Regions from separate parts of the Demetria terragena DSM 11295 genome, predicted to be linked through region 2. Evidence: predicted binding sites of a transcription regulator. Region 2 holds the regulator's gene; the other holds the start of a gene.

Region 1 (3,832 bases), 470 kb from region 2:
GAGGTCGGTGCGATCCTGTGGGTCGACGCGGCTCACTTCATCGGCCTGGTCGCCGGTCAGGCCATTCCCTCGCCCGTGCCGCACGCCGACGTCGTGACGTTCACCACCCACAAGGTGCTGCGCGGCCCACGGTCAGGCGCGCTGGTGTGCAAGGAGGAGCACGCCAAAGCACTCGACAAAGCAGTCTTCCCGATGATGCAGGGCGGCCCGCAGATGCACACCATCGCGGCCAAGGCCGTCAACTTCAAGGAATGCGCGTCGGCCGACTATCAGGCCTACGCGAAGCAAGTCATCGCGAACGCACAGCAGCTGGCGACTTCGTTGGGAGAGAAGGGCATTCGCCCCACTACTGGCGGCACTGACACGCACCTGTCACTGCACGACCTGCAGGGCGTCCAGGTCACCGGAGCCGATGCCGAAAAGCGTGCCGATGCCGCGGGGATCGTGTTGAACAAGAACGCCATCCCGTTCGACCCGCAGAAGCCCAACGTGGCCTCGGGCATCCGGGTCGGAGCACCGTGTGTGACCACCCAGGGGATGGGCACGGAGGAGATGAAGGTCATCGCTGACCTCATCCACCGGGCCATCACCCAGGGCGACGGCACCGCAGAGCATTCAGTCGCTCAAGACGTGCGCGCCGAGGTCACCGACTTGGTGACCCGCTTCCCGGCGTACCCCGAACCCACGGCTGGCTAATCGCCCGTGCGTGAGTACGTCCTCGTCGGTCTCGTCGTCGCGGTGGTGACGTTCGTGATGACGCCTCTTGCCCGGTGGGTGGCTAGTCGCTACGGCGCCTACACCCCCGTGCGGGGGCGGGACGTGCATTCCACGGTGATCCCGCGGTTGGGTGGGCTGGCGATGCTGGCGGGCCTGATCGCGGGCTTCGCGGTGGCCTCCCAACTGCCGTACCTCTCGCAGCTCTTCCAAGAAGGTGAGGGACAGGGGCTCAAGTTGGCTGGCGTCCTCGCGGGTGCGGCCATCATGGCCGGGCTTGGTGCCGTCGATGACTTTCGTGAGGTCGATGCGCTAACCAAGGGTGCGGGGCAGGTCCTCGCAGGCGGCATCATGGCGCTCTCGGGCGTTCAGTTGGTCAGCCTCCCCGTGGGCGGCGTGACGATCCTGCCGCAACCGCTGCTGGTGGCGCTCACGATTCTCATCGTGGTCGCGACGACAAACGCCGTGAATTTCATCGACGGCCTGGACGGCCTCGCCGCGGGAGTGGTGGCGATCGCGGGGCTGACGTTCTTCATCTGGGCCTACCAGCAGCCCCGGTTTGATCCGCCCAATGTGTTCTCGGTGGCGGCGCTCCTGAGCGCTGTGGTGGTGGGGTGTTGCTTGGGTTTCCTGCCGCACAACTTCCATCCGGCCAGGCTCTTCATGGGCGACTCCGGAGCGCTGTTGCTCGGCCTGTTGCTGTCCGCAGCGACGATCAGTTTTACGGGCGACTACGACCCGGCCAAGGTCGATGTTTCTCCGACGGTGTCGTGGTGGCTGCCCATCGCGCTGCCAGTCGCGATCTTGATGCTGCCAGTCATCGACATCGTCATGGCCTTCCGGCGACGAGGCCTGAACTTCAGCCGCCCCGACCGACTTCACCTGCATCACAAGATGATGCTGATCGGGCATACCCACCGCCGGGCGGTGCTCATCCTCTACGCCTGGTCGTTTTCGATCGCAGTGGGCGTGCTGGCGTTCTCGTGGTTCCCGCTGCCGGTGGCCGCGACCATTCTGGCGGCACTGCTCGGCGGCTCGTTGGTGCTCACCTGGGGTGTGCCGAAGTGGATGGCCCAGCACACGCCCTGATCAACGCATCCGCGGCACGATTAGGTCGGTATGTCGAAGTTCGGTCAGACCATCCGTGAGCACATGCTCACGGATGGTCTGACCGAAGTTAGAACCGAAAGCCGAGGAGCGGCTGAATTCGCCACCGTCGATCTGCTTGTGATAGTTTTCACAAGCAGATCGACGGGCGCCTGGCTGCTCGTCGACTCGCATCTCCCGACCGCCCTTCAGGCAGGTGACTTTCACGATGGCCGCACCGATCGGATCAGGGCATAACCCCTTCCGGCTCGTGCTTCGGCGTGCCGCTGTCCCGACGGCGATCGCCGGTGTTGCCACCGCCGTGATCCTCTGGATCGTGCGTGACCTCACCGCGTTTTGGTCGGGCCTTGTCGGCGCTGGAATCGCGGTCGCCTTCTTCGTGTCCGGCATGCTGATGATGTCCAAGTTCGTCCGCAGCGCTGACCCCATGTTGTTCATGGCTGTCGGCATGGCGACGTACTTCGGACAGATCATCGTGTTGTTCGGTGTCCTGGTGGTCGCCCGCCAGATCGAGGCTCTCGATTCTTGGTCAGCTGGGGTGGCCATGCTGGTGAGCATCGTCGTGTGGCAGGTCGCGCAGGTCGTGGCGTGGCGACAGGCGCGCGTTCCGATCTATGACGAGCCTGCGCCTGATGCAGCAGAGGGTGCGTCATGACGACTCCTCATCCTGGGGGATCCCGTTTTTCGTGCGTAGCGCAAGGTCGGGTAGCGTACGACCTGGCTCGTGCCGCACGTTCGAGCATTCACGTTCTACGCCAGCGTCTGGCGACTGATCTGCTGAACTGCCACGGTGTGGCGGACGTCAGCGAGCACACCGTTTCGATGGAGGAGAGGCAGTGAGCCTGAGCATGACGTCCAGCCTGGCGGCGCTTTCGGCGGCCGGTGACGGAGAGAGCTTTGAGGCCCCCGGCACTGAGGTCTTCTTCTGGTCACTGATCGGCGGTGGCAGCGACTGGGCCTTTACCCGCCCGGCGGCCATGATGCTGATCTCGGTCGCGGTTCTCGGCTGGTTCTTTGTGACCGTCGCAGGCAAGTTGACCGTGGTGCCCGGTAAGCGCCAGTTCTATGCCGAGCAGATCTACGGTTTCGTGCGCAACTCGATCGGGCGCGACGTCATCGGCGACAAGCACCTGCGGCCCTTCTTGCCGTTGCTGTTCACCGTCTTCACGCTGATCCTGCTCAATAACCTCTTCGGGATTCTGCCGTTCGTGCAGTTCCCGACCATGAGCACCATCGCCTTCCCGATCGTGCTGACCGCGATTGTCTACGTCACCTACCACGTGGTGGGGATCCGCACTAAGGGTGGTTTCGGCAAATACCTCGGCTCGCTTATTCCGCCCGGCCTGCCCGGCTGGCTCAAGCCGATCATGTTCGTGCTGGAGTTCCTGACCTACTTCTTCATCCGCCCGCTGACACTCGCGCTGCGACTCTTCGGCAACATGATGGCCGGCCACCTGATGCTGTTGGTCTTCATCCTGGGTGGTCAGTACCTGCTCCTGCACGGCGACGGCATCTTCCTGAAGTTCTCCGGAGTCATGTCCTTCGGCATGGCCATCCTGATGACCTTCTTCGAACTCCTGGTGGAGTTCCTCCAGGCCTTCATCTTCACGCTGCTCACGGCCCTCTACATCTCGGACGCAGTGTCCGAGCACCACTGAGCGCCCGCACTTTCACAACTTCATACGCACCGCAAACCTTCAGACTTCCGCCCGGTGACACGCCAGGCGGGGACCACAGAAACACGAAAGTGAGTCATCGAGATGTACGGAAGCATTGCTTACCTCGGCTACGGCCTTGCCGCCATCGGACCCGGTATCGGTGTGGGCCTGATCTTCGCCGCCTACATCAACGGCGTTGCTCGTCAGCCTGAGGCTCGCGGCACCCTGCAGACCATCGCCTTCACCGGCATGGCCCTCACCGAGGCCCTCGCCATTTTGGGTCTGGTCTTTGCGTTCGTCTTCATGGGCGAGGCGCCGAGTTAATAGACCTGAAACACAGGTCCATTAGCTCG
Region 2 (3,832 bases):
GCTGCCACTCCTGCGCCCGATCTACCAACGGTGGTTTCGCGTCGAACTCGTGGGCGTCGAGAACCTTCCGAAGGACGGCAGCGCACTCCTGGTGGCCAACCACTCCGGGACCGTGCCCGTCGACGGGCTCATGCTTCAGGTGGCCGTGCACGATGCCATCGGGCGGCACCTGCGAGCCCTCGGCGCCGATCTGGTCTTCTCCTCACCGTTCATCGGTGACCTGGCGCGTAAGGCGGGCAGCACCCTGGCGGCCAACGCCGATGTGGAGCGGCTCCTGGCTCAGGGTGAGCTTGCGGCGGTCTTCCCCGAAGGTTTCAAGGGTGTCGGCAAGGGATTCTCCGAGCGGTACCGCTTGCAGCGCTTCGGGCGGGGCGGATTCGTCTCGGCCGCGCTGCGGTCGGGTGTGCCGATCATCCCGTGCTCGATCGTGGGTGCCGAAGAGATCTACCCGATGGTGGGCAACCTCAAGAGTCTCGCGCGGGTGCTCGGGTTCCCGTACTTCCCGATCACGCCATTCTTCCCGCTCCTGGGTCCACTGGGCGCGATCCCGCTCCCGTCTAAATGGATCATCGAGTTCGGTGAGCCGATTGACACCGCCACCCTGGGCGCCGAGGCGGCCGAGGACCCGATGCTGGTCTTTGATCTGACCGACCAGGTGCGCGAGACCATCCAGCAGTCGCTCTATTCGCTGTTGTTGCGCCGCCGCTCGGTCTTCTTCTAGGAGTTCAGAGTTCTGTGGGTTGGCTGCGGTCCGGGTCGGACCACGAGGTCGTCCTCCTGAGCAAACCCGGCTGCCATCTGTGTGATGCCGCACGCGCCGTGATCGAGGCCGTCTGCGCTGAGCTCGAGGTCCCGTGGAGCGAGCGCAACATCCTGGACGATGACGACCTCATGCAGCAGTACGCCGAGATGATCCCGGTCACCCTGGTCGATGGGAAGCAACACGACTACTTCCGCGTCGACGAGCGGCGTCTGCGCCGCGCCCTGCTCGCCCGCTGATTCCCGGCGTGGGCCGTCGCCTCGCGACGGACTTCGAGCTAACTCGCCACTACCACAGCGAGCCCCATAACACGTGAGGGGGTCTCAACGCGACTTTGTGCCTGTGTTCACAAGTGCCTATATTGCGGGGGTCCCTTCATCGACGGCAACGTCGTTTGGTATGGGGCACCGATGAACGCAGGAACCGCGTTCTCACCTGGTCAGTGTCGGCTGTTCCCGATGCCGCCTGGTTTGCCTAGCGGTCTCCTGCAGCGAGAGGAGCCGAGGCAGCCGTGTCCGCAGAGCCGAGCCCACGCCGCGGGATACCTGCTGCGACCGTTGCGCGCCTGCCCGTTTACCTGCGCGCCTTGACGGCCCTGGTGACCGCTGGAACGGACACTGTCTCCTCCGAAGAACTTGCCGACGCTGCCGGCGTCCGGTCTGCCAAGCTCCGCAAAGACCTCTCTCACCTCGGTTCCTATGGCGTACGTGGCGTGGGCTACGACGTCGTTCGGCTCCAGGATGAGATCGAACGCGAGTTGGGGCTGCGCCACGATTTCGCCCTTGCCATCATTGGGATGGGCAACCTGGGGCACGCGCTGGCGGCATACTCCGGATTCGCGACGCGCGGCTTCGCAGTGAAGTGGCTGGTCGACGAAGACCCTGAGGTCGTGGGCCGATCGTTCGCCGGTATTTCGGTCATCAACTTTGCCGACCTGGCGCGGGAACGCACCGACAGCATGATCGGTGTCATCGCCACCCCGCCAGCGGCGGCCCAGTCAGTGGCCGATCGCCTGGTCGACATGGGGGTGCGCTCGATCCTGAACTTCGCTCCCGCCGTGCTTGTGGTGCCCGAAGGCGTCGAGGTGCGCAAGGTCGACCTGGCCACCGAACTCCAGATTCTGGCGTTCCACCAGCAGCATCCCCGGCTCGCGAGCGCCGACGGGATGCACGCCTCCGAGCGTGCGACGAAGCGGGAGGAGACGGCATGACCGCGATTGTCATTGGCTTGTCCCACCGCACGACGTCCATGTCGATTCTGGAGCGCGCGACGCTAGACGGGGCGCAGCGCGAGGATCTCCTCAAGCGGCTCAACCGCAGTGAACAACTGCACGAAGTGTTGTTGCTCGATACATGCAACCGCATCGAGGTCTACGCCTACGCGGCAACGTTCCACGGCGCCGTAACCGATATCGGCGATGCGTTGGCGGAGTCCACCGGGATTCCACTCTCGACCCTGCGCGAGCACCTCTATGTGCACTTCTCCGATCGGGCGGTCGCCCACCTCTTCTCGGTGGCGGCTGGCCTGGAGTCGATGGCGGTCGGGGAGTCTCAGATCCTGGGCCAGCTTCGTGATGCGCTGCGGGTGGGCCGCGCGGGCGGTTATGTCGGCGGCCACCTTGATGGTTTGGTTCAGCAGTCTTTGCGGGTCGGTAAGCGCGCGCACTCTGAGACCGATATCGACACGGTGAGTCGTTCTCTGGTCGAGCGCGGCATTGGCAAGGCCGAGCCACATGTTGGCCCGCTAGCTGACCTCAACGTTCTCGTCGTGGGTGCTGGGGCGATGAGCAGCCTTGCCGCTCATACGATTTCACGTGCGGGTGCTGCCTCGCTCACGGTGATCAACCGAACGCACGACGCCGCCGAACGCCTCGCATTGGCGGTCGGCGCGACCGCTCGCCCGTGGACGGAACTTCCGGACTCGATTGCCCAGGCCGATCTCATCGTGTCGTGCACCGGCGCCTTGGGCTACGTCATCGATGGTGCGGTGATGAGTCCGGGTGGGGGACCGCAATCGTTCGTCGACCTCGCGTTGCCCCGAGATATCGCGCCGGAGATCGCCAATTGGCCAATGGCTCAACTGATCTCGCTCGAAAGCCTCCACGAGGGGGAGGGGCAGGATCAGGATCAGGTGTCTGCCGTACGCGCACTCGTCGCCTCCGAAGTCGACGACTTCCGCACGGCGGAGCGAGCAGCCTCGGTGGCGCCTACGGTCGCTTTGCTGCGGGCCCAGGCCGCTGACGTGATGACGTTGGAACTCGATCGCCTGCGCCAGCGCGCCCCTGGGCTCACCGAGGAGGACGCGGCCCAAGTGCGCATGACGGTCCACCGAGTCGTAGAAAAGCTGCTGCACACCCCCACCGTGCGGATCAAGGAGTTGGCCGGCGAGGGCCACGACTACACGGCGGCTCTCCGCGCCCTGTTCGACCTCGACCCGGCCCACGCCGCGGCCGTGACCCGTCCCCCTGCCGAAGGTGGTGAAGCACCATGACGACCGCCGCTCTGCGCCTCGGCACTCGCCGAAGCGCCTTGGCACTGGCGCAGTCCGAGCAGATTGCTGACCGCCTGCGCGATGCCGGACAGCAGGTTGAGATCGTGACGATCACGACCGAGGGAGACACCAATCGGGGCTCACTGGCCACGATCGGTGGCACCGGAGTCTTTGCCGCCGCGCTGCGTGCCGCGCTGCTGGCAGGGGAGGTGGACCTGGCGGTGCACTCGCTCAAAGACCTTCCTGTGGCACCAGAGCCAGGCCTCACCGTCGCCGGTATCCCGGTTCGCGAAGACGCCCGCGACGTTCTGGTCGCTCGAGACGGATTGACCCTTGGCGAACTACCTGCGGGCAGTGTCGTCGGTACGGGCTCACCTCGCCGAGCAGCGCAACTAGCGGCCCTTGGACTCGGTCATGAGGTTCGCGACATTCGCGGCAACATCGATACGCGCATCGGCTACGTTCACGCGGGCCAATGCGATGGCGTGATCCTCGCTCGTGCCGGGCTGGTGCGTACCAACCGGGCCGACGATGCGACCGAGATCATCGACCCGCTGCAGATCTTGCCCGCGCCCGGTCAAG

Evidence for each region. The regulator Rex, encoded in region 2, represses fermentation and respiration genes when NADH is low (regulators of the CRP and FNR family bind a similar motif). The targets are predictions, from matches to a motif close to CTTGTGAANNNNTTCACAAG.
Region 1: a site for Rex is predicted at 1,939-1,958, ahead of F562_RS0108865 (Cg1360 family ATP-synthase-associated protein). Genes of this name have one in related genera too.

What each region holds. Positions count from the first base shown of each region.
Region 1 is NZ_AQXW01000004.1:991,422-995,253, reverse strand. Features, by position in the region: gene F562_RS0108880 (serine hydroxymethyltransferase) at 1-696, shown strand, start outside; gene F562_RS0108875 (MraY family glycosyltransferase) at 703-1,803, shown strand; gene F562_RS0108865 (Cg1360 family ATP-synthase-associated protein) at 2,030-2,476, shown strand; gene atpB (F0F1 ATP synthase subunit A) at 2,658-3,479, shown strand; gene atpE (ATP synthase F0 subunit C) at 3,582-3,803, shown strand.
Region 2 is NZ_AQXW01000004.1:1,459,942-1,463,773, reverse strand. Features, by position in the region: gene F562_RS0111305 (lysophospholipid acyltransferase family protein) at 1-721, shown strand, start outside; gene F562_RS0111300 (glutaredoxin family protein) at 736-999, shown strand; gene F562_RS0111295 (redox-sensing transcriptional repressor Rex) at 1,272-1,970, shown strand; gene F562_RS0111290 (glutamyl-tRNA reductase) at 1,967-3,250, shown strand; gene hemC (hydroxymethylbilane synthase) at 3,247-3,832, shown strand, end outside.